3 regions of the Pseudophaeobacter sp. 1A09344 genome follow, and region 1 is predicted to be linked to each of the others. Evidence: riboswitches for the same ligand, from Rfam matches in the RefSeq annotation. Region 1 holds a riboswitch; each other region holds the start of a gene.
The links. A riboswitch is a leader RNA that binds a small molecule or an ion and turns the genes downstream of it on or off. The one in region 1 is predicted to bind cobalamin.

Region 1 (7,238 bases):
GGCTGCCTTGGACTGTGCGTCCTTGATGGCGGCCAGGATCAGGTCCTCGACCATTTCCTTGTCATCGCCGTTAAAGATGGACGGGTCGATATCCAGCGCCTTGAGGTCGCCCTTGGCCGAGGCGGTGGCTTTTACCAAGCCCGCGCCTGCTTCGCCGGTAACCATGACGTTGTGCAGGTCTTCCTGCATCTGCGCCATCTTGGTTTGCAGTTCCTGTGCCGATTTCATCATCTTGGCCATATCGCCAAGACCGCCGAGGCCTTTGAGCATGGTGTTTCTCCTAAGTGCGGGGGCGCAGGGCGCCGTAAGTCATTCCCAAACATATCGCAATTGCAAGCGCGATGAACAAGTGGGAGGAGGCGGTGCAGTCTTCGATTATGCCCAAGGCACTCTTATCATCAAAGAAAAGCTCCAGATTATCGACGGCAATTGCGGCCGTTAGCATGCCCCAAAGAAAGCCTGCGATTGCAAAGGAGGCGCGCTTTCTGCTGTACAGCGCGAATCCAGCAAGAGCGAAGAGGGCCAAGACAGCAGGCGTGGCCGACATCCGCCAAAGCACATCCCACGCGCTGTCGGATAGATCGCCGGTAGCAAAGCAGGTTTTGGCGTAAGCGGTTGTCGGCAGGGTGAACAAGAGGACCGTCAGGCCAGTCGCTACCCGTCTTCGAAGGGATCCCATTCGTCTTCCACCTCGGGCAGGGCTTCGGCCTCGACCTCGGCGGCCATTTCCTCGGCGGTACGGATGCGGGTGATCCGGGCCTTGGGGAAACTGTCGATCACCGCCTGTACCAGTGGGTGTTCGCTGGCCTTGGTGCGCAATGCGTTTTCGGCTGCATCGCGGATTTCGGCGATCGTCGGGGCCTCGCCGTCGGGTGCGATGGTGACGACCCAGCGGCTGCCGGTCCAGTTTTGCAAGGCGGTGCCGAGGCGCGCAGCAAGGTCTCGGGGCGCATTCGCATGCGGTGTGAATTCGATCCGGCCCGGCTGGTAAGCGACGAGGCGCACACCGGTTTCCACCTCGACCAGCAGTTTCACATCACGGTTGGTGCGGATCAGTTCCACCACATGTTCGAAACTCGGGTAGCGGGCGAGGGCCTTTTCTGCAGCCGGGGCAAGCGCGGTGGCCTGCCCCTGTCCTTGGCCGTGCGACATGGTCATGCCGCCGGACGGTCCACCGCCCGGTGCGCCTTGCGGCGGGGCCGTGGTGACAGCCGATGCCCCGCCTGCGGCAGGCGCGCCCATGCTTTGCATGGGCATTCCGCCACCACCGCCGGGCGGCGGGGGCGGCATATCCTGCAGCTTGCGGATCAACTCCTCGGGACTGGGCAGATCGGCCACGTGCGTCAGGCGGATCACCGCCATCTCGGCAGCCATCATGGCGTTGGGGGCGGCGGCGACCTCTTCCAGCGCCTTGAGCAGCATCTGCCACATGCGGGTCAACACCCGCATCGGCAGCGCTTCGGCCATCTGTTGACCGCGGGCGCGCTCATCCGGGCTGATGGTCGGATCCTCTGCCGCGTCTGGCGTAATCTTTACCACCGACACCCAATGGGTGATTTCGGCCAGATCGCGCAGAACAGCCAGCGGATCGGCGCCTTCGGCATATTGCGAGGAGAGCTCGCTGAGCGCCGCAGCCGCATCGCCGCGCAGGATCATATCCATCAGATCCAGCACCCGGCCCCGGTCGGCAAGGCCCAGCATGGCGCGCACTTGATCGGCGGTGGTCTCGCCCGCGCCGTGGGAAATCGCCTGATCCAGCAGCGAGGTTGCATCGCGGGCCGAACCTTCGGCAGCGCGGGTGATGAGGGCGAGCGCATCCTCGGCGATCTGGGCGTTTTCGGCGGTGGCGATCTTGCGCAGGAGGGCGATCATCACCTCGGGCTCAATCCGGCGCAGATCGAACCGCTGGCAGCGCGACAGGACCGTCACCGGAACCTTGCGGATCTCGGTGGTGGCGAAGATGAACTTCACATGGGCGGGGGGTTCCTCCAGCGTTTTCAGCAGCGCGTTGAACGCGCTGGTAGAGAGCATGTGAACCTCGTCGATGATGTAAATCTTATAGCGGGCCGAGGCTGCGCGGTACTGGACCGAATCGATGATTTCGCGGATGTCGCCGACGCCGGTGCGGCTGGCGGCGTCCATCTCCATCACGTCCACGTGGCGGCCTTCCATGATCGCGAGGCAATGCTCGCACTGACCGCAGGGTTCGGTGGTGGGGCCGCCGTTGCCATCGGTGCCGATACAGTTCATCCCCTTGGCAATGATCCGGGCGGTGGTGGTCTTACCCGTGCCGCGAATACCGGTCATGATGAAAGCCTGAGCGATCCGGTTCGCGGCAAAGGCGTTTTTCAGCGTACGCACCATGGCGTCCTGGCCAACCAGATCCGCAAAGGTTTCGGGCCGGTACTTGCGGGCGAGGACCTGATACTGGCCAGACGGCTGCTCCGCGTGCTGAACCTCAGCGGTTTGGGTTTCAGGATCGGATGTTGGGGTGTCGCTCATGCTGTCTCGTGCCGGATTCGGAATGGGATTGGGACCGCCTCATAGGGTAGGGAAGCCCGCGGGCTTCGTCCACCGCTGTTGACCGTCCGGCAGGGCAGGTGGCAGAGTTTTTCCCTGTATGTGGTGGAGAGTGTGTGATGACTGGGATGAGTTCAGATGGGGCAGGCCTGCAGGCCGGGCAGCCCTTTACGATCTACGCGGTGTCCGCCGCCAATGGCATTCTTGCGATCTGCCCGCTGCCCGGTGCCGGGGGCGACTACAAGGGGGATCTTGAGCTGATCCACGACTGGCAGCCCGGTCTGGTCATTTCCATGACCACCGAAGCCGAGCATGTCTCCGTCGGGGCCGCGACGCTGGGGGTTGATCTGCAGAGCATGGGAAGCCGCTGGGTGCATCTGCCGGTGGCGGATTTCGGTGTGCCCGGCCCGGAGGTGAACGAGGCCTGGCCCGGGGTCAGCGCCTCGGCACGTCAGGCGCTGACCGGTGGCGGCCGCGTTCTAGTGCATTGCCGGGGCGGCTGCGGGCGCTCCGGCATGGTGGTGCTGCGCCTGTTGATCGAATGCGGCGTTGCGCCAGAGGCGGCGCTAAACAGGTTGCGCATGTCTCGCCCCTGCGCGGTCGAGACCGAGGCACAGATGGCCTGGGCCCGCAGCCGCTGAGCCAGAGGCAGCCCGCCGGAGCGGGCCCGACTGTCATCCCGCTTTCTTCTTCACAGGGCGCGGCATTCACCGAATAAAACCGACGCCCCTCCTGTGGGTTCTCAGGGTCTGCCGCTACGCCGCGCTGAGCGGGATGGCTTCTCCGAAGGAGCAGGGGCGATGTGGCAGGTGATCTGCGGGCTGCGCTTGTGCATCGCTGGACAGCAGCGCGTCGGCAAAACGGTCCAGACCGCTGCGCTCTGCTGCGGTGTCCACTTCGCAGAACACCCGGATCCTGTCGTGCGAGGCAAAAAAGCGCGCCGGGCAATGGCGGGTGCAGCCATCGAGCAGGCTGTCGCCGGTGATTTCAAAATCCTCTTCGGTCATATCCCGCGCGGTATCGAGCGCCCCGCACAGGGCCACCAGCATCCGTTCCAGTGCCGGGCAGCTTGCCCCGGTGTGTTGACAGGTCGTTGCCGCAAGTTCATGCGTTTTTGTCGTCCAGATCATCGCGCCCTCCGCGCTGGGGCAGGGGCATAATGAGGGGGAGAGACATGTGGCCGGATGCTTGTCGGCCAGAACGGGCCGCGCAACAGGAGCCATCTCACCCGCTCCGGACACCCCGCCCGGTTTCGAGTTGTGCGATGGCAGGTCTCCTGACTTGCGGGTCATAGCTTCTCCGGTCCTTCCCGGCCGCAGGTCTGTACCTTGCGTCCAGTGGATCTTCCGGGGTCGCTCTCCGCCTACAGTTGCGGGGGCAGTCGTGGAATTGTTCTGGCCGAGAGAGGCCGGATCGCACCACGTTCCCTTTTCATCCCGGACCCGCCAAAGGCGGATCGCGGAAACCATCTGTGAAATGGGTAGCGGGTCGAAGGGCGAGTCGTCAATTCGCTTGTGTGAAAGTCGGAGAAATCCGCGCCAACACCAGCAAGCCAGGTAAGCTTGCTGAATTGTGCAGGCGGATGCGGTGCCCTCAGGCCGTGCGGTTCAATCGTTCTTCGGTCAGCCGTGCGAAATCTGCCGCGCGCGCTTTGAATTTCTTATTGAGCGAGCCGCGCGCCAGTTTGAAGGATTGCAGCAGCAACCGCCCCGACAGGGTCTTGGCCGTCAGGTTGAGCGAAATTGTTACACGGGTGCGCCGCGGCGACAGCGCCATCAGTTCGATCTCGGTTTCGCCGTTCAGCCCGCTGCTGTCGCCGGACAGCAGAATGCGGGTGACGGGATCATAGGATTTGAGAGCAATGCGCAGCTCGCGCGCCTTGCCGCGAAAGCTGAATTTGGCATCCCAGGCGAGGCCGTTTTCAGGCGTGCTGATATCGCCGATCCGTTGCACGTCGATGCCGCGCCGGATGGCCGAGCGTTCAAAGCTTTCAAAGTCCGACAGGGCTTCAAACACGTCGGCGATCGGTGAATCGATATCTTCTTTACTCGTGAAATCCATGACTCTGACGCCTGCTTGCCTGTTTTGATTGATCAATTCTCAGCGTGGCCGCGATATTCCCTTTAATCCAGCGTATCCGCAAGCCAGTTCTGCAACAGAAAATGTGCAATTGCTCCTTTTCGGGCAGGCTTCAGGATCGGGTGCTCTCCGGCAAAGGCGGTCATCATGTCCTGCTTGCTGACCCAGATCGCGTCCTCGATTTCATGTGGGTCGATGGTCAGCTCGCGATCCAGCGCGATCCCGCGGCAGCCGAACATCAGCGACATTGGAAAGGGCCAGGGCTGGCTGGACAGGTACTCCACCTCTCCGACCTTCACGCCGGACTCTTCCAGAACTTCACGCCGCACGGCGGCCTCCAGCGTTTCGCCGGGTTCAACGAAACCGGCCAGCAGGGAGTACATACCTTCCGGCCAGCCGGGAGAGCGGCCCATCAGGACCTCGTCCCCATGGGTGATCAGCATGATCACAACCGGATCGGTGCGGGGGAAATGGCTCGCCTTGCAGCTGGGGCAATTTCTTTGCCAGCCTGCCTGAACCATATCACTGGGGTGGCCACAGCGGGCACAGAACCCATGCGAGCCATGCCAGGAAAACAGCGCCTTGGCGGTGGCGGCCAGCTCGGCCTCCAGCGGGGTCAGCCGGGTCATCACCCTGCGCAGCTCGGCGAAAGCATAACCAGAGGGCAGGTCCGGGTGCTGCTGCTCCGTCACATCGGCAAAACTGGCCAGCGCCATCTCGTCCAGCGCATCGGGCTGCCAACTGCTGATATCACAGGCGAAGGCCGGGCTTTGATCCGGCAGGAGGCCGAGAAACAGAGCGGCGTCGCGGCACTCTGCTGCCATCGGATGCGTGGTGGAGATCCAGGCAAGCGCGTCCGGTCCGCGCTCTGGATCTGACCGCTGGCACAGGGGTTTGCCGCGCCACATCATCAGCACCTGTGCATTCTGTGCCCCCCAGGCAGCGTCTAGCGCTTTGGCATCCGCACGCAGATGCGCGCTGCGGTCCAGGCCACCCTTGCCGCCAAATGTCACCTCTTCGGCCCGTTTCATATCGTTGTCCTTCTTTTGGCAGGGGATCCGGCGTTAAGGCCCGATTTCCTGCATTGATGGCGGCAAAACCGCGCAATGACCAGCCTGTTCGGGTAGCGCGGTCGATGCATTTTTATGGTTGTGAGCGGATGTTTGACGCCGGGTCACCGGTCTGCCGCTGGATATTGGCGTTAGACCGGTCAAATTTTCGGCATCAGCGCCACAATCGTTAACATCCTCAAAAATGGTGACTTTGCAAATCAAGGAAACGCTGTTTCAAAGGGTTAACGCGTTCGTGTCAGAACGTGAGAAAAAAACGAAGATCGGAAGACGCCGTGCAGGCTGCGGGTAGAGCAATATGACAGGACCGGATCAATCCTTGCCATTGGGGAAGGGGGTGCTGCGCTTGTTGGCAACCACCGATCTGCACAGCAATCTGCTCAGCTACGACTATTATGCCGACCGGCCGGACCCCAGCATCGGCCTGTCCCGCGTCGCGTCCCTGATCGCAGAGGCGCGGCAAGAGGTCCGGGAGGCAGGGGGCACGGTGCTGCTCTTGGACAATGGTGATGGGCTGCAAGGGGCGCCGATTGGTGAGATTTCCTCTGACGACCCGATCGTGCCGCATCCGCTGATGCAGGCCTTCAACGTGTTGCAATACGATGCCATCGGGCTTGGAAATCACGACTTCAACTTCGGTCTGGAGACGCTTGAGCAGGTGCTGGAGCAGGCACCCTGTCCGGTGATTTGCTCGAATATGACGGCCGTGGAGGAGGGACGGAAGCTACCTTTCGCCCGCTCCACCATTCTGGAGCGGGAGGTGCCTGCCTGCGCCGATGCACCGCCGCTGCGGATCGGGATCCTGTCGGTGTTGCCGCCGCAGACGGTAACATGGGATGCGCATCTTCTCGAAGGTCAGGTCGTGGTTGCGGACATGGTGCAGGCGGCTGCCGCTGCTGCCAGCGCGCTGCGGCGGGAAGGATGCGATATCGTGATCGCATTGGCGCATACAGGTGTCGGAGGGTTGGAGCGGGTGCCGGGCATGGAGAATGCCTTGCTTCCCATCGCGGCCACGGCGGGAATCGATGCGGTGATCGGCGGGCACACCCACAAGACCCTTCCAGATCCCGAGCACAGTTTCACCAAGCCGGTGGTCATGCCGGGTGCGCATGGATCACACCTGGGGCAGATCGATCTGCAGGTGTCGCACGGCCCGGAGGGGTGGCGGCTGGAGAATTGGGACGCCCGCCTCAAACCCATCTGCAGCAGGGCAGAGAATGGCGATCTGATGTCTCTGGTCGACGAGGACGCTGAACTGACCCGCGCGCTTGGCCCCGCGCATGATTCAACGCGCGAACGGATGCGTCAGCCAGTTGGCTTCAGTGACGTGCCTTTGCACTCCTTCTTTACTTTCTTTGGGCCCGACCTTGGGCTGGAACTTGCAGCAGCAGCGCAAGCGGCAGCGGTCAGGCCGCTGCTGGAAGGCACTGAGGTTGGTAAACTGCCGCTCTTGTCCGCGGCGGCGCCAGGCAAATTCGGTGGCCGTTCCGGGCCGGGGCATTATACCGACATCGGGCGTGGCGATCTGTGTATGCGCAACGTCGCTGATCTTCACATCTTCCCGAATGA
Region 2 (7,238 bases), on a different contig from region 1:
TCAGCAGGTAGATTTCTTCCGCCAGCCCGTGATTGACCGGATAGGCCTGCGCCTCTTCGGCCATGGCCGAGGCCCGGGGGTCCCGGGCGACGAAGGAAATCGAGATCAGTTGATCCGGCGCGGCCAGCATCATCGCCATCTGATCCACGCAGAGATTCATCGTAACAACGCGCGACGGCCCGGCAAAGGCTCCGGTGGCGGCCCAGAAAAGGGCCAGGGCTATGCCGGGCAGCCAGCGCATCGATCAGAAGGAGGCCCGGACGCCGATATAGGCGGCGCGGCCGCGTTTCGCGTAGCCCCAGACGTCCGAGTATTCCTCGTCAAACAGATTGGTGACACGTCCGGTCAGGACCACATTCGGGTTCAGCTCATACTGGGCCGAGACATCGACGGTGGTGTAATCCGGCAGCTCGGCCGTGGCATAGGTGCCAAAGAACTGGCTGTCCCAGTTGCCTGCCACATGGCGGACATCCGCAGTGATGGAGCCGCGACCATTGAAAGTGTCGAGCGTGGCGCTCAGCAGCAGTTCGTGTTCGGGGCGGCGCACCTCGACCGTACCATTGGGGTTGGTGGCATCCAGATAGGTGTAGGACAGACGGAGATCGAGGTTTTCCGTGGCCTCAAGGCTGGCCGCCAGTTCGACACCTTTGCGCTCGCTGTCTCCGGCCTGATTGCGGAAGGAGAAGGTGGTCGCATTTACCATATAGGCTTCGATCTCACCCGTCAGCGTCTCGTCGAAATAGGTTACATCAACCAGCCCGCGCCCCTGCAGGAACGGCACCTCGACGCCCAGATCAAAGCTGCGGTTTTCTTCGGGCTGCAGGTTCTGATTACCCAGATAGGTGGTGGCACCAAAGGTGCTGTTGGCAAAGAGCTCAAAATAGGTCGGGTTCACGATACCGGTGCCGGCCGAGCCATGCAGCCGTACACCGCTGCCCGCAAAGGTATAGGACGCACTGGCGTTCCAGCTGGTGGCATCTTCGAAGGCATTGTTGTTGTCGCGGCGCACGCCCAGCTGCAGATCCAGACCATTGGCAAAGCTGCCACGGTATTCCAGCGCGATCGAATTGGTCTTGCGCGCAAAGGCCGGATTGGAACGGCTGGAATCCTCTTCCCATTCCAGAATGGCGTTCAGCAGGTGATCTGTCAGCTCTACCGACTGGCCATCAAGGCCAAAGCTCAGCAGGTATTTCGCCGCTTCCGTCTTTGTCTCGGTCAGGGCGCCGCCGTTGTAGGATTGGTCAAAATCCGTACGCTCGTAAGACAGACGATGTTTCAGGCGTCCGCCCAGCGTGTCGAGCTCCGCAAAGATCTGCGCCAGCTGTTCATCGCGGTCGCTGAACTGCGTGGGATCATCCACCACATAGCTGGCCGCATCGGTCGCGGTAAAAGACGTGCTGTCGCTGTCGAAACGCTCTTCCGAGGCACGCAGGTTGAAACCCAGCTTCAGCCGCTCGGTGACAAGGTAGTCGCCTTTCACCTGCGCGGTATTGCGGCGGATGCCATCCTCTTCGCCGCCGCTGCCGGAGAAGTCGTAGCCATCGTCATTATCGTGGGCGAGGTTGAGCGAGATGCCGCCGCGCTCGGTGCGGGAGGAGACCCGCGCCGAGGCCCGGTAGCCGTCCGAGCCAACTTCGAGGCTGCCACCGTATTCGGTGCCGATGCCGCCACTCTTGGTGATGATGTTGATCACACCCGCCGAGGCGTTGGAGCCGTAGAACACCGATTGCGGACCGCGCAGCACCTCGATCCGCTCGATATTGGCGGTATCAAGGCCAGACAGGATATAGTCGCTGTCGCCGCCCGAGGCCTCGATGCCGTCGATCAGGATCAGCGTGTGGTTGGCTTCGGCGCCACGAATGCGGACCTGTGTAAAGCTGTCACCTGCACCGGTGACCATCAGACCAGGAACCGAGCGCAGCGCATCCTGAACCGTGGTGATGCCGCGCTGTTCGATCTCTTCGCTGGTCACGACCGAAACCGAGCGACCGTATTTCTGAGCCTCGACAGGGGTAAAACCACCGGAGACGATGAGTTCGCCCAGATCGATGATCTCCGCCTCCTGGGCGGTTGCCAGTGCCGGGGGGATGGCCATCAGGGTGGCGGCCAGGGACAAGCTTACCTTGTGCATCGTTTCAGTTCTCCCAGCCTGCACATTCGGTGCAGGAAAAGTGGCTGCCCATAAGCGGGCAACATGTACAAATCATCGGTCCTTGGAAGGCAGTGCTTCCACAGACAGTTCAATTGCCACCACTACGGAAGTCCGTTGTCCCCGGCGCGCCCCGCACCCGGACTGGGTGATCCTTCTGGCAGGTCTCCTGACTCGCGGGTCGCAGCTTTGCCGCGCCTTCCCACCTCCTCTTGAGGCAGTGGCATATCGCAGCATTGCTCTCCGCTCACAGTTGCGGGGGCAGTCATGGTTTTGACGTCTTGTACCGACGCCTTACCATGTTCCCTTTTACCCGGATGGTATTCCCAGCCGGACCAGAATGGCCGGACTTAGGCAAACTCGATTTGCTCTGTCAAGAAGGAGTAGACGCCGCCAAGGATGGAGTTTTCAAACAATGCACCGCGCACACCAGCAACAATCGCCTGAAATCAACTGCTAAGTGATGGTTTCAATGCTGCAAACGCAATGCTGTGCCGCATCGACCGCAACCTTTGCGCAGGCGATATTCCACGCTACGGCATGGTTCCCCGTTCCGATCTCCACCGAATCCAATGGCTGGGGTCGTGGCTGTCCCCCCTGCCCCGCATCACGGACAGATTTCCCCTGGCAATGCCCCTGCGGTGGCAACGCGCCTCTTCCGCATCCCGGCGGAGCTATGGCGTTTCCATCTTCGCCCAAGCGTTCCAGTACGAGACCGCGCATGAACGCCCAGATCTTCGCAAAGGTCTGTCGCGGGCACAGGTTCAGTCCGGTGGCCGGTTACAGGCTCCGGTTCAAACACGACGGAAAACCAGCTTGCGCGGCAGTCTATTTCATTGATGCTGCACTGACCGGCAGCTTGCTCGACGCCTTCATTTCTTTCAATGAGAGGTTGGACCGAATGCTAGTGACACCGGGTAGCCGCCTCAGAGTGCTGTCGACGAAACCACTGTAATCATCGAGATCACGGGCAACCACGATCAGCAGGAAATCATCCGCGCCGGTCGTGTTGTGGCAAGCCAGGATGTTCGGTGTCGTCTCAACGATGCGCTGAAATTCTGCCGTCGCGGCTTGATCATGCTCGGAACAGCGCAGCTGGACGAAGGCCATAACGCCGAGGCCGAGCTTTCGACGGCTCAGATTGGCTTGATAACCTTCGATGATGCCGCTTTCTTCAAGACGTTTGAGCCGCCTCCAACAGGGGGTCTCGCTCATCCCCAGATGCTCGGACAACTTGGCATTGGTCATGCGGCCATCCTCCTGCAACAGGGTCAAGATCTCGGCATTGACGGCGTCGATGTCAGGCATGGGTAGATATCTTTCAATAATGACGATTCCATAGGGAATTCCACTCCAGATTTGCGCAATATGGGGAGGATTGGCAAAGGTATTTCCCTCATCCAGACTATGATCTCGTCCAAAATACTCTTCAGCGAAAGATCCTGCCATGAAAGCCGTCCTTTTCGAAAAATTCCAAAGAGCGCCAAAGCTGGTTACCGTGGACGACCCGACGCCAGAGCCGCATGGCGTTGTCCTCAGGGTTGCGGCCACCGGCGTCTGCCGCAGCGACTGGCATGGCTGGATGGGACACGACAGCGACATCGACTTGCCGCATGTGCCTGGCCACGAGTTAGCTGGCGTCGTCGAAGCCGTTGGGAATGACGTCACAAAATGGAAGGTCGGCGACAAGGTCACCGTGCCATTCATCTGCGGGTGCGGCAGCTGTTCCGAATGCCATTCCGGCAACCAGCAGGTCTGCCTGCAGCAGGAACAGCCGGGTTTTACCCACTGGGGATCCTTTGCGGAATACGTAGGCATTCATCAGGCCGATCTGAACCTTGTCGCCCTGCCCGAGACCATGAATTTTGCCACTGCCGCGAGCCTTGGTTGCCGCTTTGCAACCTCATTTCGGGCGGTGGTAGATCAAGGGAAGGTCAGCGCAGGACAATGGGTGGCTGTGCATGGTTGCGGCGGCGTAGGCCTGTCCGCCGTGATGATCGCCTCGGCTTGTGGGGCCAACGTGATCGGCGTGGACCTTGATCCAGCTAAGTTGACGCTGGCGAAGGAGCTTGGCGCCGTGACGGTGCTAAACGGTAGGGAGGCCGACGTGCCGGAGGCCATTCGGGAGATCACCCGCGGAGGAGCCCACGTCTCTCTCGACGCACTTGGTCACCCGTCAACTATGACCAATTCAATCCTCTGCCTGCGGCCGCGGGGCAAGCATGTGCAGGTGGGTCTGATGCTGGGTGAGCACGCGGCACCGGCCGTTCCAATGCCAAAGATCGTCGGGCAGGAAATCGAATTGCTTGGTTCACACGGGATGCAGGCACATCGCTACGGCGCGATGCTTGACCTCGTCGCCAGCGGCAAGCTGGATCCGGCACGACTGGTCGGAAAGCAGATCAGCCTTGCCGATGCCCCTCAGGCCTTGATGGAGATGGATAAATTTCGCTCCGTGGGTGCAACTGTCATAACCCGCTTTTGAGCCATGGAGAAAATCGCATTCATCGGAAATGACACCTTAGCCTGCGTTATCGCCGACGATCAAAGGCGATATGCCAACGGAAAAACCGCCCGGCGCGGGACGCAGCCCAACATGACGCTTCATGCGGCTGAAAAAGTAATGACTGACGACCAAGGCGGCACGATGATGCCCCGTGCGATCACAGCATGCCATAGTCGGACCGTCGAACTGGGAAAGGGCGAATAATGTTTGAGCAGGTGGAAGAATACCCTGTAGATCCAATCATGATCGGGGCAGAGTATTTCGCTCAGGACCCGCGGCAGGACAAGCTGAACTTGACGGTTGGCATCTATCAGGACGCGCAGGGACAGACCCCGGTCTTGAAGGCCGTCAAACAGGCAGAACAGCGGCTGGTCGAAAGCCAGACCAGCAAGTCCTACCTCGCGCTCACGGGCGATGCGGAGTATTGCGCGGTGCTCGGCCACGAGATCATGGGCGACGCCTACAGCAGCGACTGGATCGCGGCGCAAACCTCCGGCGGTGCGGTTGCCCTGCGGGTGATCGCAGATCTTCTGGCTCAAATGCCCAAAAAACCCACGGTCTGGCTGCAATCTCCGACCTACGGCAACTATGTCCCGATTCTCTCCGCGGCGCAGGCGAACTTCCGATCCCTGCACTATTACGATTCGATCCGCAGCGAGCTCACTTTTGACGAAATGCTCGACGGGCTCAGGGCCGCCAGCCCCGGCGATGTCTTCCTGATGCAAGGCGCCTGTCACAACCCGACCGGAGCGGATATGACATCAGAGCAAATCGCAGCTCTGCTCGACATCCTGGAAGAGCGCGGCATTGTGCCGTGGATCGACCTCGCCTACCTCGGGTTCGCCCGCAGTTTCGATGCAGACTGCGACCTCGCTCGACAAATTGCGAAACGGTTTCCCGAGTGCATTGTCTGCATCACTCTGTCCAAGTCCTTTGGCCTTTATCGTGATCGCGCCGGGGCACTTTTTGCCAAAACACGCACCCCAGATCGCAATCGCGTTAAACGGGCGGTCACCGCAATCGTCCGCTCGGGGGCATCACACGCGCCCGACCATGGCTGCTCTGTTGTTCGCACCATCCTGCAAGACCCCAAGCTCAAGGCGCTCTGGCAGGATGAACTCGAACAGATGCGGGATCGTGTGGCACAGATGCGTGAGACGATCGTCAAAGCGGAACAAGATACCTATGGCACAGGAACCCTCGCGTTTCTCGGTCGGCAGAAGGGGATGTTCTCTTTGTTGCCGCTGACCAAATCCCAGGAAGTCGCGCTAACCCGCGACCATGGCATCCACGTCGTACAAGGCGGGCGCATCAATGTGGCACGGCTACGTGAACAGGACGTCCTGTGGCTGGTCCGTGCGGTCCAAGATGTCATGGCTGACTGAAACTCACCAGGAATCGTGTCGATTGCACCACGCCATCTTGGTCTGACGGTCACGCTGTATCTTCCTAGTGTTTCTGCTCGGACGCTTGCCGCGTCAATGACAGGGACTATCGAAAGCGTGAACAGGACGGGCGCCAAACGGCGCCCGTCCAAAAGCAAGTTATGTTGTTCGGTTATCCCCAGAGGGTGAAGGTATCCCCGCTCAGGTCCCACTCTCCGGGCGACACCAGCACATCTTCCAGCAGGACGCTGCTTTCGTGGCTGGTACCCGCTTCTGCGGTAAGCAGTGTATCTGCTCCGCTCTGCGTGACGCTGACAGACAGGTCGCCAAGGCCCCATCCCTTGATTTCAAGCGTATCGCCGACCTCAAAATCGGTGACGACATCCGAACCGAAGTCGAATGTATCAACCCCGTTGCTGTAGAGATCGAACTGGAAATGATCGGCGCCGGATCCGCCGGTGATCACGTCGTTGCCATCGTCACCGAAAAGCAGATCCGAGCCGCCTCCGCCAATCAGGCTGTCATCGCCCAATCCGCCGAACAGGAGATCTCCAGATTCGCCCGCAACCAGCGTGTCATTGCCAGCATTGCCATAGAGCTGATCAACACCACCGTCGCTGCCGACAAGATAGTCATCGGTTGCAACACTATAGCTGTCCCCGACGATGGAGAAGCTACCGTCGAACGTCCCGTCCTGCGGAAGAAACGAGCTGTGCAGGTGATAGTTCTGCAGCGTTACCGTGCTCTCATAGGAGGTGCCCGCCCCAAGGGTCAGGATCGTGTCGTTGCCCACATGCTCAAGCGAGATCGTCACGGCAGCATCCGGACCAAAGCTGTTCAGCTGCAGCACATCGCCGTCATTGAACCCCTCGATCACATCCTGGCCGGAGCTGGTGCCTTCGCCGTTTGCGTCCGCAGGCACCACGTCAATGTAGTAGGTATCGGCCCCCTCGCCGCCACGCAGCGTGTCATTGCCCCATTCACCGAAGAGCAGATCCGCGCCGCTTCCGCCAATCAGGCTGTCATCGCCCAATCCGCCGAACAGGAGATCCCCAGATTCGCCCGCAACCAGCGTGTCATTGCCAGCATGGCCATAGAGCTGATCAACACCACCATCGCTGCCGACAATATAGTCATCGGTTGCAACACTATAGCTGTCCCCGACGATGGAGAAGCTCCCGTCGAACGTCCCGTCCTG
Region 3 (7,238 bases), 200 kb from region 1:
AAAAGCAGTATGACATCGAGGTCACGCTGGATGGCTATGACAGCAACGAAACCATGCTGGCCAAGGTCAAGGAAGGCGGCAGCGGATACGACATCGTGGTCCCGGGCGATTATATGGTCGCCATCATGGTGGGCGAGGGGCTGCTGGCCGAAATCAACGCCTCCGAGATGGAGAACTTCAAGAACCTCGATCCGAACTGGGTCGATGTCTACTGGGATCCGGGCCGCAAATACTCAGTACCCTATCAGTGGGGTACCACCAGTTTTACCGTCGACAGTGCGGTCTACGGCGGAGTCATCGACACGCTTGAGGTCGTGTTCAACCCACCCGAAGAGCTGAAGGGCCGCATCAATATGCTCAACGACATGAACGATGTGATCAACGCCGGACTGCGCTATCTCGATTATCCGCGCTGCAATTCCGACCCGGCCCAGATGAAAGAGCTGCTGGCGCTGCTGCTCAAGGCCAAGGAAGACTGGCGCACCATGGATTACGCGGTGATCGAGAAGCTGACCTCGAAGGATGTCGACCTGTCGCAAAGCTGGAACGGCGCCGCGATGCGCGCCCGAGCCGATCGCCCGACGCTGAAATACGCCTATCCCAAGGAAGGTTTCACCGGCTGGATGGATAACGTCGCGGTGCTGGCGGATGCCCCCAACATGGAGAACGCCAAGCTGTTCGTGAATTTCATGATGGAGCCTGAAAACGCGGCGATGACCTCCAACTTTGCCCGCTATGCCAACGGCGTCATCGGCTCCGAGGAATTCATGGACGCCGAAATGCTGGAGGCGCCGGAGATCGTGATGCCTGAAGGCGCCCCGGTGCCGGACTTCGTCAAACCCTGCGATCAGGATGTCGTGGCGATGTACAACAAGGTCTGGACCCGCCTGAAGCAGTAACTCAGCCAAACAGAAGGGTGGTGGCCCATGGGGCCATCACCGGAATTTTTGACCGCAGTCCAGGCGCTGGGCTGCCATGCGGGAGCGTGCCCAATGCACCGGACAGCAGACAGTCTGAAGCCGAAAACGGCGCGGGAAATCGGCATCATGCAGGGATTTCCGCCGCCGCCGGAAAAACGGCCGACGCTGGACAACTGGGATCTGGCCCCCTTCAATCGCTGGTCCTTCCAGAACATGCGGTGCCTGTTTCCCACGGCGGATGTGCGCAGCGGTCCCGCTGCGGCTGCGCCGCTGCCAGTTGCGCTGCAGGAGCTGTCAGAGGTCTGTTTTGCCACCGGCGCAGGCACCCGCCAGTGGGTCGGCGATTGGCTGTGGCAAAGCTACACCGACGGGTTTTTGGTGCTGCACGGTGGCACCATCGTCACCGAGTTCTACGCCAATGATTTTCATGCCGAGGCGGCGCATCTGGGGCAGTCGGTCTCCAAATCCGTGATCGGCATCCTCGCCGGGATCTTACACGGCGAGGGGCTGCTGGATCTGGCTGCCCCGCTGGAGGAGATCGTGCCGGAACTGGCGGGCACCGGCTATGCGGGTTGCACGGTGGATCAAGCGCTGGACATGCTGTCCGGTGCGCGGTTCTCTGAGGATTATGGGCTGCCGGGCAGCGACATGACCCGGGTCGATATCGCCTCGGGTTGGCGCCCGGTGCGGGACGGGGAGATCAAGCCGACCATACGCGACGTGATCCTCTCCCTACCGCAGGAGCGGGCGCATGGGCTCGGCTTCTCCTATCGGTCGATTGAAACCGATGTCATTGCCTGGGCGCTGGAGCGGGTAAGCGGTACGGATCTGTCTGCACTGCTGTCCGACCGGATCTGGCGTAGGCTTGGCTGTGAACAGGATGGGTTCTTTACCGTCGATGATGCGGGCACGGCGCTGGCCGATGGGGGGTTCAATGCGAGTCTGCGGGACTATGCCCGGTTCGGACATATGGTGCTGAATGGCGGCCGGGTTGGCGATGACCAGATCGTGCCCGAGGCCTGGATCGATGGTATCTGCACCGGCGCGGATCCATCGAAATTCGGCGCGCCCTATGACGTGCTGTCACCGCAAGGCGCCTATCGGCGGTTCTGGTGGGTGCACGATCCCGGGCGCGGCGTGTTCATGGCCCGGGGTGTGTTCGGTCAGCTAATCTTTATCGATCGCAGCGCCGATGTTGTGATCGTAAAGCTGTCGAGCTGGCCTGACTATCTGATCCCGGCCTTTGGTCTGGATGCCGTGCAGGCCTGCGAGGCCATCGTCAGCGCGCTGGGCTAGGGCGGGGGTTACCGTCGTGCGGGGCGGCGCAGGATGTAGATATCCATGATCCAGCCATGCTCCGCGCGCGCCTTCGCGCGGACCTTGATGATCTCATCTGCGGCTTCGTGCAGCGCGCCGGATAGGGAGATTTCATTCTCCATCCCGGCATAAGCCGCCCACCAGATCTGAACACCTTCGGGGTCGATGGACTGAAAACTACAGTCGCCGTCTAGCATGATGACCAGCGTGTCGGCACTCTCCGGCCAACCCGCCTCGCGCAGCTGGCGGCCGGTGGTGATGGTGACGGGATCACCGATCTCATTGAGGGGGATGGCATGGCTCGCCGTCAGCGCCTGGATCGAGGTGATGCCGGGAATGACGCGAATGGAAACCTCGGTCCGGGCCTGAAGCCGCGCGGCAATGCGCATGGTGCTGTCGTAAAGGGATGGATCGCCCCAGACCAGAAAGCCGACCTTGCCGCCCCGGGGCAGGTGCTGATCGATGGTCTCTTGCCAGATCTCGGCAATGGCATCGTGCCAGTTATCCACGCGCTTGCGATAGCTGGCGGTCGCGGGATCGCGTTGTGGCAGGTCGAATTCGACGATCTCTGGCCCCGGCGATTTGATCATCCGGTTGCAGATGTCGCGGCGCAGACCGGCCAGATCGTCCTTACCGGCGCCCTTGTTGGGGATGAGGATCAGATCCAGCCCGTTCAGGGCTTCGACCGCCTGCAGGGTCAGGTGCTGGGGATTGCCGGTGCCAATGCCAACAAGGGTGAGATCAATCATGTCAGGTGCCTTTGGAAAAGAAACACGGCCCCGAAACGGGGCCGCGCTATGTGACACATCAGATGTCGGCGACGGGCTTACGCAGCCGCATAAAGGCGGGGCGTGACCAGCCCGCTGCGCTCCAGACCGCGCAGGCTCTTGGCTGCCGCGAGGACGGCCAGATCGGCGAGCGGCTCGATCAGGATGACGGTCATGTAAGCTGCACCAAAGGTAAAGACCGAGGCCATGGTTTCGGCACCGATGCCCTGACCGTAGAAGGCCCAGAAAGCGACCCAGCCGACAACGCCTGCCTGATAGGCGGTCGACAGCGCCAGCGCCTGAGAATACTTCAGATCAACATAGGCAGTGTTCGGAGCGATGATCCGCTTGGCCAGTTCCTTCATCGCGAACAGCGGGACCAGCAGCGTGGTCAGGTTGATGAAATACTGCGGCAGATCGATCGGGGCAAAGAACACGCCCTGGATCAGAAGTCCCATCGCCAGACCGAAGGCAGCAGGTGCAGCGCCCAGCAGCAGGAACAGGGTCGAGCCGAGGATGAAGTGAACCTCGGAAACGCCCACAGGGAAATGCGGCAGCACTTCGAAGAAGGTGAAGACGCCGACAGTCGCAATGGCCGAACGCGCCGCAAAGGATGCGATGCCGGAGGTGGCCAGATCTTCCATCGTCTTTTTCGCAGCAAAGCCCATGGCGCCAGCGGCGGTGGCATAGGACAGGGCGATTTTGACGCCGTTTACGATTCCGGGTTCGATATGCATGTTCTGTCTCCTTGCCGCCTCACCCGGCGGCATTACATAGGTTATGGTTGGGCCATCTTGGCCACGTCTTCCAACGGCAGGTCTCCTGACTCGCGGGTCGATGCCGGTCCGGGGCCTTCCCAGTCCTGATAGGGACCAGTGGCGATGCCCGGTGGCTCTCCGCTCACAGTTGCGGGGGCAGTCACGGATTTGGCGCCTGATGGCTACACCTCACCGTGTTCCCTTTTCATCCTTGGGTCTTGGACCCGTCGGAACCTTTGGTCTTTCAGAGATGACACAGCGCTTACAAAGCTGTCAACGTGTCTGGCGCGTCATCCGTGTTTCAATTGCGGCATATGGGCGATCAGCGGGGCAGGTCCTCATCGGCCAGGGGACCATAGAGGATCAGCACCGGTGCCTTGGTCTCCATCGCGCGCAGGACCTCGGGGAGTTCCCCCACCGTGTGGCAGGACAGCGACTGATCCGGGGTCGAAACACCCAGCGCGATCAGCGCGTGCGTCTCGGGCGGCAGCCCGGCCACCAGCAACCGTTCGGCGAGCGCTGCAAAGGTGCGTTTCCCCATGTAGACAACGGTCGTGGCTTCGGGATCGGCGAGGGCGGTCATATTCAGCCCTTCGGGCAGGCCGCCAGTTACGTCATGGCCGGTGATGAACTGCAGTCGTCGCGCGGTCAGCCGCCGGGTCAGCGGGATATTGGCGGCCGCAGCAGCTGCCGAGGCCGCAGTGACACCGGGCACAATCTCGAAACCGATACCTGCCTGCCGCAGCGCGGAGATTTCCTCTTCCAGACGGCCAAAGACGCCGGAATCGCCGGATTTCAGCCGCACTACATGCGCCCCGGTCGCGGCGTATTCGACCAAGAGCTGGCTGACGTGGTCCTGCCGGGGTGAGGGGCGCCCTGCACGTTTGCCCACTCCGACGAGATCGGCGTCCTTGCGCGCATGGGTCAGGATCGGCCCCGATGAAAGGTCATCGAACAGAACCGCATCGGCTGCCCCCAGCCGTTTCACCGCCTTGACGGTCAACAGTTCAGGATCGCCGGGGCCGGAGGAGACGAAACTGACAAAACCGCTCATGATTGCTCTCCGGTGATCAGGTGGAAGAAGGTGCCGGTCACATGGCCGCGTATCGATCCGGTTTCCGGCACCGGGTTGCCATCCGCGTCCATCACCCGGGCCAGCGGGGCATCGGGGTCGTCCAGTATGGTCGAATAGTGGAACTCATGCCCGCGCAAGGCACCGCCTGCGGCAAAGCCCGGCATCGGCGCCTCCAGAACGGCGCGGCGGTAGCCGAGGTGGAATTTCCGTTTTTCATATGAGGTGACGAGCCCCAGCAACCCGGCCATGCGGTGACGGTTGCCGTCCTTGTCGATCAGCGCCTCGCCCAGTGCCATGTAGCCGCCGCATTCGCCATGGACTGGCCGGGTTTCGGCGTGTTTGCACAGGGCGGCGCGGAAGGTCCCGGCAGCGGCCAGCCTGCCGCCGTGCAGCTCGGGGTAGCCCCCCGGCAGCCAGATCAGATCAGCATCCGGGGCCGGAGCTTCATCGGCGAGAGGGGAGAACGGCAGGATCTCGGCCCCGGCGGCGCGCCAGCCCTCCAGCAGGTGCGGGTAGGTGAAGGAAAACGCCGCATCCCGCGCCAGTGCGATGCGCTGCGCAGGAGGTTTCGGCAGCGGGGCCGAGGCGGGCGCAGCTCCGGCGCGGGCGGCGGATTTGATCGCCTCCAGATCCACGTTTTCACGCAGGAAGGCGGCATAGCCCGCAATCGCGGCCTCAAGATCCGGGTGCTCCACCGCTTGGATCAGGCCGAGGTGGCGCTCGGGCAGGGTCAGATCGCCACGCCGGGGCAGGGCGCCAAGGACGGGAATGCCCGCGCGCTCCATCCCGAGGCGGGTCAGCCTTTCGTGGCGCGGGCTGGCAACGCGGTTGAGGATCACCCCAGCAAAAGGGAGATCGGGATCATAGGCGCGAAACCCCAGCGCCGTGGCGGCCGCGGATTGTGCCTGCCCCCCGACATCAACCACCAGCACCACCGGCCAGCCCATGCGTTTTGCGGTTTCCGCTGAAGAGCCAAAGCCGCTTTGGCCGCGCGTGGCAACGCCATCATAAAGCCCCATGGAGCCTTCCCCGATGCAGATCTGCGCGCCGTTTGCCTGCCCCGCAACGGCATCCAGAAGGCCGCCATCCATCGCCCAGGTGTCTAGGTTAAAAGAGGCCTGCCCCGCAGCGGCCAGATGAAAGGCCGGATCGATATAATCCGGTCCGCTTTTGAAGGGCTGCACGGCAAGACCATCCTCGGCCAGTGCGCGCAACAGGCCCAGCATCACAGTGGTCTTGCCCGTGCCCGAGGCGGGCGCCGAAATCATCAGACCCGGCGGATAGGATCCGGTCTTGCCCGTTTCAGTCATCGCCTTCGCTCCAATCCGCCCATTGGCTGTCGGCGCTTTGCGGGCGGTAGCGCCGGTCATAGTCCTGCGCGTAAAGGCAGCTTTCGTCGAAGTGCTCGGCACCAAGGGCACGGCCCACGAGGATCAGCGCAGTGCGCCCGCGCGCGCCTTCGGTTGCCTCGATCAATGTGCCTAGGGTGGCCTTGATGATCTTCTGATCCGGCCATGTCGCCCGCCAAACCACTGCGACCGGGCAGTCGTCGCCATAGGCCGGAGAGAGCCGCGCCACCACATCGTCCAGCACATGCACCGACAAGTGAATGGCCAGCGTCGCGCCGGTGCGGGCGAAATTCTCCAGCGTTTCGCCCGCAGGCATCGAGGAGGCCCGCCCCGAGGTGCGCGTCAGCACCAGCGATTGCGCAACGCCCGGCAGGGTTAGCTCGGCGCCAAGCGCAGCGGCGCCTGCGGCAAAGGCGGGCACGCCGGGGGTTACGTCATATGGAATACCCAGATCGCGCAGACGGCGCAGTTGCTCGCCCATGGCGGACCAGACCGACAGATCGCCGGAGTGCAGCCGGGCCACATCCTGCCCCGCCTCATGTGCGGCCTCGATTTCGGCCACAATCTCATCCAGCGACAGGGACGCCGTGTTGATGATCTTGGCGCCCTCCGGGCAGTGCTGCAGCAGCGCCTCGGGCACCAGCGAGCCGGCATAGAGGCAGACGGGGCAGGCGGCGATCAGGTCGCGGCCACGCAGGGTGATCAGGTCGGCAGCACCGGGGCCGGCGCCAATGAAGTGAACGGTCATGAGGTCAGTCTTTCTGCAATGGCCGCAGTGGCAAGGCCATCTGCGGTGACAACGCGGGGAACGAGAAGGCGGGCGGTTGCTGTGGTGCGGCCGTGGCATGCGCCGCAGAGGGCAGCCGCTTCGGCTAGCGATCCGGTTGCGAACCGGGTTTTGATACGGGGCGACATGGTCGGCGTTTCGAGGCCCGCAATCGCCTCTTCCGACAGGGCGATCATCGGCAGGTTCAACTCGGCGGCAAGGGCTTGAAAGGCGGGGCTTTCCACCTTTGCTGCGAGTGAGGCGAGCGCATCGGGCTGATGCCCGG

Region 2: another riboswitch for cobalamin. It lies ahead of SM765_RS18580 (TonB-dependent receptor plug domain-containing protein); the one in region 1 lies ahead of SM765_RS05065 (hypothetical protein).
Region 3: another riboswitch for cobalamin. It lies ahead of SM765_RS04015 (energy-coupling factor ABC transporter permease); the one in region 1 lies ahead of SM765_RS05065 (hypothetical protein).

What each region holds. Positions count from the first base shown of each region.
Region 1 is NZ_JAXGFS010000002.1:381,017-388,254, reverse strand. It holds gene SM765_RS05085 (YbaB/EbfC family nucleoid-associated protein) at 1-270, opposite strand, end outside; gene SM765_RS05080 (hypothetical protein) at 281-634, opposite strand; gene SM765_RS05075 (DNA polymerase III subunit gamma/tau) at 655-2,502, opposite strand; gene SM765_RS05070 (protein-tyrosine phosphatase family protein) at 2,640-3,161, shown strand; gene SM765_RS05065 (hypothetical protein) at 3,276-3,650, opposite strand; cobalamin riboswitch at 3,770-4,005, opposite strand; gene SM765_RS05060 (SRPBCC family protein) at 4,114-4,581, opposite strand; gene nudC (NAD(+) diphosphatase) at 4,644-5,630, opposite strand; gene SM765_RS05050 (5'-nucleotidase C-terminal domain-containing protein) at 5,968-7,238, shown strand, end outside.
Region 2 is NZ_JAXGFS010000012.1:60,329-67,566, forward strand. It holds gene SM765_RS18575 (ABC transporter substrate-binding protein) at 1-241, opposite strand, end outside; gene SM765_RS18580 (TonB-dependent receptor plug domain-containing protein) at 245-2,131, opposite strand; cobalamin riboswitch at 2,292-2,504, opposite strand; gene SM765_RS18585 (Lrp/AsnC family transcriptional regulator) at 2,978-3,598, opposite strand; gene SM765_RS18590 (zinc-dependent alcohol dehydrogenase family protein) at 3,597-4,634, shown strand; gene SM765_RS18595 (aromatic amino acid transaminase) at 4,859-6,040, shown strand; gene SM765_RS18600 (calcium-binding protein) at 6,213-7,238, opposite strand, start outside.
Region 3 is NZ_JAXGFS010000002.1:176,419-183,656, reverse strand. It holds gene SM765_RS04030 (extracellular solute-binding protein) at 1-899, shown strand, start outside; gene SM765_RS04025 (serine hydrolase domain-containing protein) at 993-2,216, shown strand; gene cobF (precorrin-6A synthase (deacetylating)) at 2,225-2,986, opposite strand; gene SM765_RS04015 (energy-coupling factor ABC transporter permease) at 3,064-3,741, opposite strand; cobalamin riboswitch at 3,800-4,015, opposite strand; gene cobA (uroporphyrinogen-III C-methyltransferase) at 4,085-4,816, opposite strand; gene SM765_RS04005 (cobyrinic acid a,c-diamide synthase CobB) at 4,813-6,147, opposite strand; gene cobM (precorrin-4 C(11)-methyltransferase) at 6,140-6,934, opposite strand; gene SM765_RS03995 (cobalamin biosynthesis protein) at 6,931-7,238, opposite strand, start outside.